DNA from 4 places in the Streptomyces sp. NPDC005266 genome. Region 2 is predicted to be linked to each of the others. Evidence: riboswitches for the same ligand, from Rfam matches in the RefSeq annotation. Region 2 holds a riboswitch; each other region holds the start of a gene.

The links. A riboswitch is a leader RNA that binds a small molecule or an ion and turns the genes downstream of it on or off. The one in region 2 is predicted to bind cyclic di-AMP.
Region 1: linked by a shared signal. The riboswitch ahead of ABZU99_RS05285 (transglycosylase family protein) and the one ahead of ABZU99_RS25640 (M23 family metallopeptidase) in region 2 are both predicted to bind cyclic di-AMP.
Region 3: linked by a shared signal. The riboswitch ahead of ABZU99_RS29035 (transglycosylase family protein) and the one ahead of ABZU99_RS25640 (M23 family metallopeptidase) in region 2 are both predicted to bind cyclic di-AMP.
Region 4: linked by a shared signal. The riboswitch ahead of ABZU99_RS33105 (M23 family metallopeptidase) and the one ahead of ABZU99_RS25640 (M23 family metallopeptidase) in region 2 are both predicted to bind cyclic di-AMP.

What each region holds. Positions count from the first base shown of each region.
Region 1 covers NZ_JBEXHC010000002.1:363,942-366,133, reverse strand. The annotation lists gene ABZU99_RS05295 (hypothetical protein) at 1-2, shown strand, start outside; gene ABZU99_RS05290 (DUF4232 domain-containing protein) at 52-798, opposite strand; cyclic di-AMP (ydaO/yuaA leader) riboswitch at 1,084-1,261, shown strand; gene ABZU99_RS05285 (transglycosylase family protein) at 1,267-2,192, shown strand, end outside.
Region 2 covers NZ_JBEXHC010000017.1:55,100-57,291, forward strand. The annotation lists gene ABZU99_RS25635 (GntR family transcriptional regulator) at 1-1, opposite strand, end outside; gene ABZU99_RS25640 (M23 family metallopeptidase) at 199-993, opposite strand; cyclic di-AMP (ydaO/yuaA leader) riboswitch at 1,008-1,203, opposite strand; gene ABZU99_RS25645 (pitrilysin family protein) at 1,423-2,192, opposite strand, start outside.
Region 3 covers NZ_JBEXHC010000022.1:40,270-42,461, forward strand. The annotation lists gene ABZU99_RS29030 (transglycosylase family protein) at 1-636, shown strand, start outside; cyclic di-AMP (ydaO/yuaA leader) riboswitch at 891-1,059, shown strand; gene ABZU99_RS29035 (transglycosylase family protein) at 1,067-1,777, shown strand; gene eno (phosphopyruvate hydratase) at 2,015-2,192, shown strand, end outside.
Region 4 covers NZ_JBEXHC010000030.1:69,734-71,925, forward strand. The annotation lists gene ABZU99_RS33095 (PP2C family protein-serine/threonine phosphatase) at 1-834, shown strand, start outside; gene ABZU99_RS33100 (hypothetical protein) at 988-1,110, opposite strand; cyclic di-AMP (ydaO/yuaA leader) riboswitch at 1,103-1,238, shown strand; gene ABZU99_RS33105 (M23 family metallopeptidase) at 1,250-2,192, shown strand, end outside.

The sequences.
Region 1 (2,192 bases), on a different contig from region 2:
GACCGTCCGCGCCGTCCCCGGTGCGGCGGGCGGAGGGGGTGGCGGTTGGGCTCAGGTGCCCGTTCCGGAACCGACCGCCTCGACCTCGAAGACGCCTCCGCACACCCGGAAGGACCGCACCGGTACCTTCATCGCCCCGAAGGAATCCGGCGGATAGACGCGGATCTGGGCGGGGCTGCGCCGGCACGGGGTGTCGGTCGTGCCCTCATTGAGCGTGTGCAGGCTTGTGGAGGCGCTGCCGCCCGGCGGCAGGGAGACCGTGGAGCGGGTGGGGCCGCGCCGGGTGGCGGGGTCGCCGATCGCGGCGCCGGTGGAGTCGAGCAGCGAGACGCCGGGGAATCCGGTGAGGGTGCAGGTCGAGGACGACTTGTTGGTGAGGATCAGGGGCAGATACACATTGCCGGCGCCCACGTCCATCCGGCCGACCGTCAGCGTCAACTGCCCCTTGGAGCAGATGCGGCGCACGCCGGAGGCGGCGGCGGGCGCCGAAGAGGAGGAGTGCGAGGGGGATGTGTGCGCCGACTCCGTGGGCGGCTTCGCGCTGGGCGACGAGGGCCGTTCGCTCCGCGGGGCGGTGCTCGCGGACGATGCGGCCGGGCCGGGGGAGGCGCTCGCGGCGGACGAGTCGGCCGCCACGGATGAGGCCCCGGGCGAAGACGCCCCGTTCCCGGTATCGCTGCCGCAGGCCGTGGCCGTGGCCAGCGCGCCGACGAGCAGCGCGCCGACGAGCAGCGCGCTTAACGCCAGTGGCCGAGGCGGCCGGGATCGTGAAGTCGTCGTGCCGTTCCATCGCACCATGAGCGACCTCCCAGGTCCGCCGTCTGCCGGGTCACCGGCCGCGAGGGCGAGTGCCCCGATGCCCCCCGTCCATTCCCCTTTCGGGTCTCCCTTCCCCGCGTCCGCGCCCTTATGTGTGTCAGTACATTGATCACACGAGTAAGCCCCTTTCCCATTTCGGACTGTTCACCACAAACGGTCTCGATGCCTTGTCGTGACCAAATCGATGTGATTACTGTTCGGCACCCGTCGTTTTCGCGCACGGGTCTCCTTCGCCGGAGCGCCGAGTCCCGCCGTCGGCCGAGGGGTGTGACGACGACCTGTCACGGCGGGAGCGGGGGAACCAAGGTAGGCGCCGTACCGCGATCCACGCGGCACGGCTTGGGGTGAAGACGCGCGCCGCGGTGGACAGCACCGTGTGCGGGTGGCCGGGCAACTCCAGCCCGAACCCGACAGCTCACCTCGCAGGCGCAGGAGAGGAAGAGCTCAATGGCTGCACGCGGACGTCACCGCCGGCCCCGGCCTCGCCGCGTCTCCCGCGCCTCGCTCGCCGTCACCGCCGGCGGCGCCGGAGTCGCCCTGCCGCTCATCGGCGTCGGCCAGGCGAACGCCGCCTCCGTCAGCACCTGGGACAAGGTCGCGGAGTGCGAGTCCACCAACAACTGGAGCATCAACACCGGGAACGGCTTCTACGGCGGGCTCCAGTTCACCCAGAGCACTTGGCAGGCGTACGGCGGCACCGCCTACGCCGCCCGGGCCGACCTGGCCTCCAAGGCTCAGCAGATCGCGGTCGCGGAGAAGGTGCTCGCGAGCCAGGGTCCCGCCGCCTGGCCGGTCTGCTCGCTGAAGGCCGGCCTGACGCGCGGCGGCCCCGCCCCGGACACCTCTCCCGGTAGCCAGGCGTCCGGCAGCCAGACATCCGGCAGCCAGGACGCCCAGAAATCCGCCACCCCGACCCCGAAGGCCACCACCGAGGCGGCCCCCAAGGCCACCCCGAGAGCCGCCCCGAGGGCCACCCCCAAGGCTGTTCCGCAGTCCCCGTCGTACACCGTCGCCCGCGGTGACACGCTCTCCAGGATCGCCGACGCCCAGGACGTCGCGGGCGGCTGGGAGCGGCTCTACGAGACCAATCGCCGGGTCATCGGCGGCGACCCGGATCTCATTCTCCCCGGTCAGCGGCTCTCCCTCGACAGCCACCGCAACGCGCCCCGTGCCACCGCCACCCAGCGCACCGACGCGAAGCACGCGCAGGCGCAGGCGCACAAGAGCACGCCGCACAAGCGGCAGACGGGCACCGCCACCCGCTCGTCCTCGTCCTTCACCACGCCGGTCGGCAGCACTCTGGTCGGCACCCCGTACGGCGTATCCGGCAGCAACTGGTCGAGCGGCCATCACACGGGCACCGACTTCCCCGT
Region 2 (2,192 bases):
CGTGACGACCCGCATTGTCGCACCTCCGCCTTAATGCCCGCGAAACGCACCTGATTGACGCTCGTTCGACGACTCTATTCCAAGCTGCCAGAATTGCCGATGGCAGAAGGCATTTCATGGATATTTTTTGGTCAGCGCGCGGCAGGCATGCCGAAGGCCCCGTCCGGGCCGGACGGGGCCTTCACGCGATGTCGACGGTCAGACGCTGACGCCGTGCGAGCGCAGATACGCCACGGGGTCCATGTCCGAGCCGTAGTCCGGGCTGGTGCGGGCCTCGAAGTGCAGATGCGGGCCGGTGACGTTGCCGGTGGCGCCCGACAGGCCGATCTGCTGCCCGGGGGTGACCTTCTGGCCGACCGAGACGCCGATCGACGAGAGGTGGCCGTACTGGGTGTACGTGCCGTCGTTCATCTTGATGACGATGTTGTTGCCGTAGCTGCCGCCCCAGCCCGCCTCGACGACCTCGCCGGAGCCGACGGCGTGCACCGAGGTGCCGGAAGCGGCGTGGAAGTCGATGCCGGTGTGGCTGCCGGAGGACCACAGCCCGCTGGACGCCTGGTAGGCGGTGGAGACGTAGGAGCCCGAGATCGGCGCCATGAAGGTGTTGAGGCGCTTGCGCTCGGCCTCGCGGGCCGCGCGCACCTTGGCCTCGCGCTCCACCTTGGCCTTCTTCGCCGCCGCCTCCGCCTTCCTGGTGGCCTCCTGGCGCGCGATGGCCTCGGCCCGCGCCTTGGCCGCGGCCTGCTGGGCCGCGGTCTCCTGGGCCTGCGCCTGGTCCTCGATGTCGTCGGCGAGCCCGTCGCCGATCACGATCGCCTGGCGCAGACCGGTGTCCTGGGGAGCGGGGCCCTCGTCGGACGCGGCGAAGGCCGGTCCGGCTATCCCGGCGACGACGCCCGAGGCGACCGTCGTGATACCCAGGAAGTTCGCTCCGGTGCGGACGGTGGCCCTGTGGGAGCGGCGGTGCCTCCCGGTGGCACTGGTGGACGCCATGGTCAGGCGTACTCCTTTCCTTCCTTCTCGCCTACCGGGTTAGCTGACGGGTTCGGAGCAGGAAGGTCTCCTACGGGCCCCTCCCCCGGCCGGGGAAGGCGTCCGATTCACCCCTGGGGATCGGGCCCCTCCTGCGACGAAGTCGGCGCAGGAAGACGGGTCCCCGGCTCCCCTGGCTCGCGCCGTACGGGGACTCGGCGATGACTGTCCGTGCCGCGGGTGCGGCGTGCAACTGGCGAACAGCCGCACTGACGCTAGACGGGCCGTGATTCGATCACCAAACAGATCCGGGTTTTTGTTGCTCTCACCACAAACCAAACACATAACCTCGCCATGAAACGGGCATGCGAAAGGGCCCTGGCGCCGCACACGACGCCAGGGCCCTTCCCCCTGGTGGCTCGTCGGACCTGTCGGCCAACTCCGCGCGGCTCAGCCGGAGATGACGCGCACCTCGCCGATGCCCAGCGCCTTGACCGGCTCCGCGATCACCGAGGCGTCCCCGACCAGCACCGTGACCAACCGGTCCGCGGGGAAGGCGCTCACCACCGCCGCGGTCGCCTCCACCGTCCCGGCCTCCGCCAGGCGGGCGTACAACTGCGCCTGGAAGTCGTCCGGAAGGTGCTGCTCGACCTGATCGGCGAGGGTGCCCGCGACGGCCGCGGCCGTCTCGTACTTCAGCGGGGCGACACCGACGAGGTTCTGCACGGCGACATCGCGCTCGGCGTCGGTCAGACCCTCCTCCTTCAGCGTGCGCAGCACCTTCCAGAGGTCGTCCAGCGCGGGTCCGGTGACCTCGGTGGCCACCGAGCCGCTGATCGCCAGCATCGCGGCGCCCGTGGACCCGCCGGTGGGCGACGGGGGCGAGGAGCGCAGCACCTGGCCGAAGGCGCGCACCCCGTAGGTGTAGCCCTTCTCCTCGCGCAGCACCCGGTCGAGCCGGGAGGTGAGGGTGCCGCCCAGGCAGTACGTGCCCAGCACCTGCGCCGGCCAGATCCGGTCGTGGCGGTCGGCGCCGATACGGCCGATGAGCAGTTGGGTCTGCACCGCGCCCGGCCGGTCGACGATCACCACACGGCCGGTGTCGTCGGCGATGATCGGGGGCATGGGGCGTGGCGCGGCCGTGCCGCCCTTCCAGGCGCCGAGGGTGTCGGCGAGCGCCTTGTCGAGGTCCACGCCGCTGAGGTCGCCGACCACGACGG
Region 3 (2,192 bases), on a different contig from region 2:
CCGGACGCCTGGCCGAGCTGTGCGCTGAACGCCGGGCTCTCCGACGGCAGCGGCGCCCCCGATGTGGACCCTGGCTCCACGGCCACCCCGGACCGGCCGGGTTCGGCCCAGCGCGGCGACACGGAGGAGGGCCGGGGGCTGCTGGACGGTGTGCTGCCGTCCGACGCGTCCGGTGACTCCGGATCATCCGATACGCCCCGTACGCCGGATGCGTCCCCGAGTGCCGAGAAGCCGGACGCGCCCCGTACCTCCCAGTCCCCCGACGGACTGGACGACTCCACGTCCTCGCCGGACCCCTCCGCCTCCCCGGACGCGCCGGACTCGTCCGCCGATCCCGCGCCCAGCGGCCGCCATCGGGGTGAAGAAGGCGCGGGAGAGCGCGCGGGCGACGGTTCGACGGCGGATGCCCGGCCCTCCGGGAAGCATGCCTCCCGCGGCGACGCGGACCGTGCCCAGGGCTCTACGGGTGACGACTACACCGTCCGACCGGGTGACAATCTGTCAGCGATTGCCCAACGGGGCGAGTTGGCCGATGGGTGGCATGGGCTCTACGACACCAACGAGCAGGTCATCGGGTCCGACCCGGACCTCATCCTCCCTGGTCAGCGCCTTGACCTATCCGCCAAGGGGCGGTAATTCGGGGGGAATTGCCCGATCTGGAACCGGTGAGATATACCTCTCGTCACATCGTCCGGCGTGTTCCCCCTGTCCGATCCCTCCGCACCCGGTCCTACCTGCGGGGATGTGCGACAAGTGAGATCGGGAACACCATCCTGCGACGAGATGAAGGTGTTTGAACCTTCCCCACAGGTGTGTTTAACGTCTTTCCGCTCGCTACCGCGGGCACCGTCGATCGTCACGCCGAATCCTGCCGGCGGTCGACCGGTACCGACGCGTCAGCGCCGAAGGCAGGAGCGGGGGACCCAAGGTAGGTGCCGAAAAGCCTGTGGAAGCGGGCTCGACGGCTAGGGGTGAAGCCGGATGCGGCGTGCCGTATCCGGCCGGGCAACTCACGCCCGAACCCGACAGCTCACCTCGTAGGCGTCGGTGAGGAAACGAACCAACGATGCTCAAGTCCAACGGCAAGCACCGCCGCCCGTCCAAGGTCACCCGTATCGCCGCGCTCACCGGCATCGCCGGCGCGGCCGTGGCCGCGCCGCTCCTCGGCGCCACCTCCGCCTCCGCCGCCACCACGTCCCAGTGGGACCAGGTCGCCCAGTGCGAGGCCGGCGGCAACTGGTCGATCAACACCGGCAACGGCTACTACGGCGGTCTGCAGTTCTCGAGCTCCACCTGGGCCGCCTACGGCGGTACCGCGTTCGCCCCCACCGCGGACAAGGCCAGCAAGGACCAGCAGATCCAGATCGCCGAGAAGGTGCTCTCCAGCCAGGGCAAGGGCGCCTGGCCGGTCTGCGGTAAGGGCCTGACCTCCGGTGGCGCCCCCTCGGGCTCCTCCGGCTCCTCCTCGGGCTCGCAGGCGCAGTCCGACGCCTCCACCCAGTCCTCCCCCCAGCCCTCGCAGTCGGCCCCGGCGGCCCAGCCCGCCCAGCCGAAGGCCGAGACCCGCAGCGAGCCCGAGCACGCCGGGCGCTCGCAGACCCGCGGCCCGGTCAAGAAGGGTGACGGCGAGTACAAGGTCGAGTCCGGCGACACCCTTGCCAAGATCGCCAAGGAGCACCGGGTCAAGGGCGGCTGGAAGAAGCTCTTCACGCTGAACAAGGACATCGTCGAGCAGGCCGACCTGATCTACCCGGGCCAGCAGCTCCACCTGAGCTGACCCACCTCGGCCGGCCTCCGCTCGGGCCCGGCCTCCGAGAATCCAGCCCCGGCCGGGCGCGCCGCCCCCTCGGTGTGTCCGGCCGGGGCTTGTCAGTCACCCGGAAATCTGGATATCCGCGGCCAATCCGGGTTTTTGTGCCACGTCCTGTCTCGCGGGGCGGGCTAACGGGGGGTGCAGCCCTCCCGGCCCGTTAGGCTCGTGCTGCTACCGCAGACACATACGAAGGAGAACCTCGTGCCGTCCATCGACGTCGTCGTAGCTCGCGAGATCCTCGACTCGCGAGGCAACCCCACGGTCGAGGTCGAGGTCGGCCTCGACGACGGCAGCACCGGCCGTGCCGCCGTTCCGTCCGGTGCCTCCACCGGCGCCTTCGAGGCCCTCGAACTCCGTGACGGCGACAAGAGCCGCTACG
Region 4 (2,192 bases), on a different contig from region 2:
TCGGCGCGCGGGGTCGCGGAGGCGGCTCAGCGCGCCGTCCTGCCCGTGCCGCCCGCCCGCCTGGCCGGTCTGGACATCGCGGCGCGCTATGTGGCGGCGGAGAGGTTCGCCGCGATCGGCGGTGACCTGTACGCGGTCCAGGACACCCCGCACGGCGTCCGGCTGGTCGTCGGGGACGTACGCGGCAAGGGACTGCAGGCCGTGGAGATCGTCGCGATCCTCATCGGCGCCTTCCGGGAGGCGGCGGAGCAGGAGTCGACGCTGGAGGGGCTGGCGGGCCGGCTGGAGCGGGCGTTGCAGCGCGAGGGCGCCCGGCGGGCCGATATGGAGGTCTCGGAGGGGTTCACGACGGCCGTTCTCGCCGAGCTCCCGCGCGCCGACACGACCCTGCGCGTGATCACCCGAGGCCATCCGGCGCCCCTGCTGCTGCGGGGGGACGGCGAGGTGCGCGCGCTGGAGCCGGAGGCCTTCGCGCTGCCGCTGGGGATGGGGGAACTGAGCGGCTTGCCCGACCGGGTGACGGAGCTGCCGTTCGCCGAGGGCGAGACGCTGCTGCTGTTCACGGACGGGGTGTCGGAGGCCCGCGACTCGCACGGCGAGTTCTACGACCCCGTGGAGCGGCTGCGCGGCCATGCCTTCGCGGGGCCGGGGGAGCTGCTGGACGTGCTGGTGGCCGATGTCGAACGGCATACGGGTGGCGGCACTTCGGACGACATGGCGTTGCTGGCGGTCCGCCGCGTACCGGCCCGGACGAACGGGGGCGCGGGCAGCGGGAACGGGAGCGGGCTGGTGAGCGGCAGTGGGCCGGCGAACGTGAGCGACCACCGTCCGTAGTCGGAGGAGATCCCTCCGCGTAACGATTGACACACGATCAGCCGAACAAGGTTTTGCCAGCCCTTTTCGGGGGTGCTGACTCGCCCCGATATGTCCATCTTTGGTTCCTAAGTTCACGCCAAAGCTGCGCAGATTCTTCAGAAGAGCTTGGAATCACATGGCGCCAACCATTAACGTTCGATAACGCAGCGCGGTCGTCACAACCGTCGTCAGGGCGGTACCGTGCGCCGTCGCCGAATCCCGTACGCACTGCGGCAGCACCACCAGCAGCAGCACAGCACCACACTGCACCAAGGGAACCGGGGAACCACCACCTTGGGGTGAATCGGGTCGAACCTGACCCGTAGGAGACCTTCCTGCTCCGAACCCGTCAGCTAACCCGGTAGGCGAGAGGGAAGGAAAGGAGTGCGCCCCCGTGGCGTCCAACAGATCTGCTCTGGACGAGGCTCCGTACCGCTCATTCGGAGGCGGCCTCGGGACCGCCACCGCCTACGGCCCCGGCTTTGACGCCGGCGCCGGGACGGGCGCTGGGGACGGCCGCTTCGCCGCCGAGGGGATCGCCGACCGGAACGCCGATGGGGGCGCGTCCGAGGGCTCGGATCCCGGCCTCGACCCCGAGCCCTGGGAAGAGTGGAACCCCACCGAGGACTCCATCGCTCCCCTCCGCGGCCGGCACCGCGTCGTCAAGCAGCGGGGCGGTTCCATGGCGCGCAGCAGCGCCGTCCTCGGGGTCGGCGTCATCGCGGCGGTCGGCGCCGGCGGCATGGCGAGCGCCAAGGACCGTCCGGCGGCACCCATCGCCATGCCCGATCTCTCGCACGTCGCCGACCAGGTCGAGGCCCGGCTCCCCGCCGCCAAGGACCTGCCCGGCATCGGCTCGTTCCTCTCCGGCGACGAGGGCTCCTCCTCCGAGCCCGCGGCCCCCCTCTCCCAGGCCGGACTGACCGCCCAGGACGAGAAGAGCGGCACCACCGACGCCGGCGAGGCCCTGCGCGCCCGCATCCTGCAGCAGGCCGAGAGCCAGCAGAACGCCGCCGACGAGGACCAGCGCATCGCCGCGGCCAAGGCCGCCGCCGACAAGGCCGCCGACGCCGCGGCACAGCGCAAGGCCGACGCCGCCGCGGCGAAGAAGGCCGCCGAGCAGAAGGCCAAGGAGGCCGCCGCCAAGAAGGCCGAGGCCGAGCGCCGCGCCAAGCTCGCCGCCGCCTACACCCTCCCCGTCACCTCGTACACCCTGACCGCCGGCTTCGGCCAGGCCGGCGACCTGTGGTCCGCCGACCACACCGGCCTGGACTTCGCCGCCCCGACCGGCACCCCGGCCAAGGCGGTCCACCGCGGCACCATCACCCAGGCGGGCT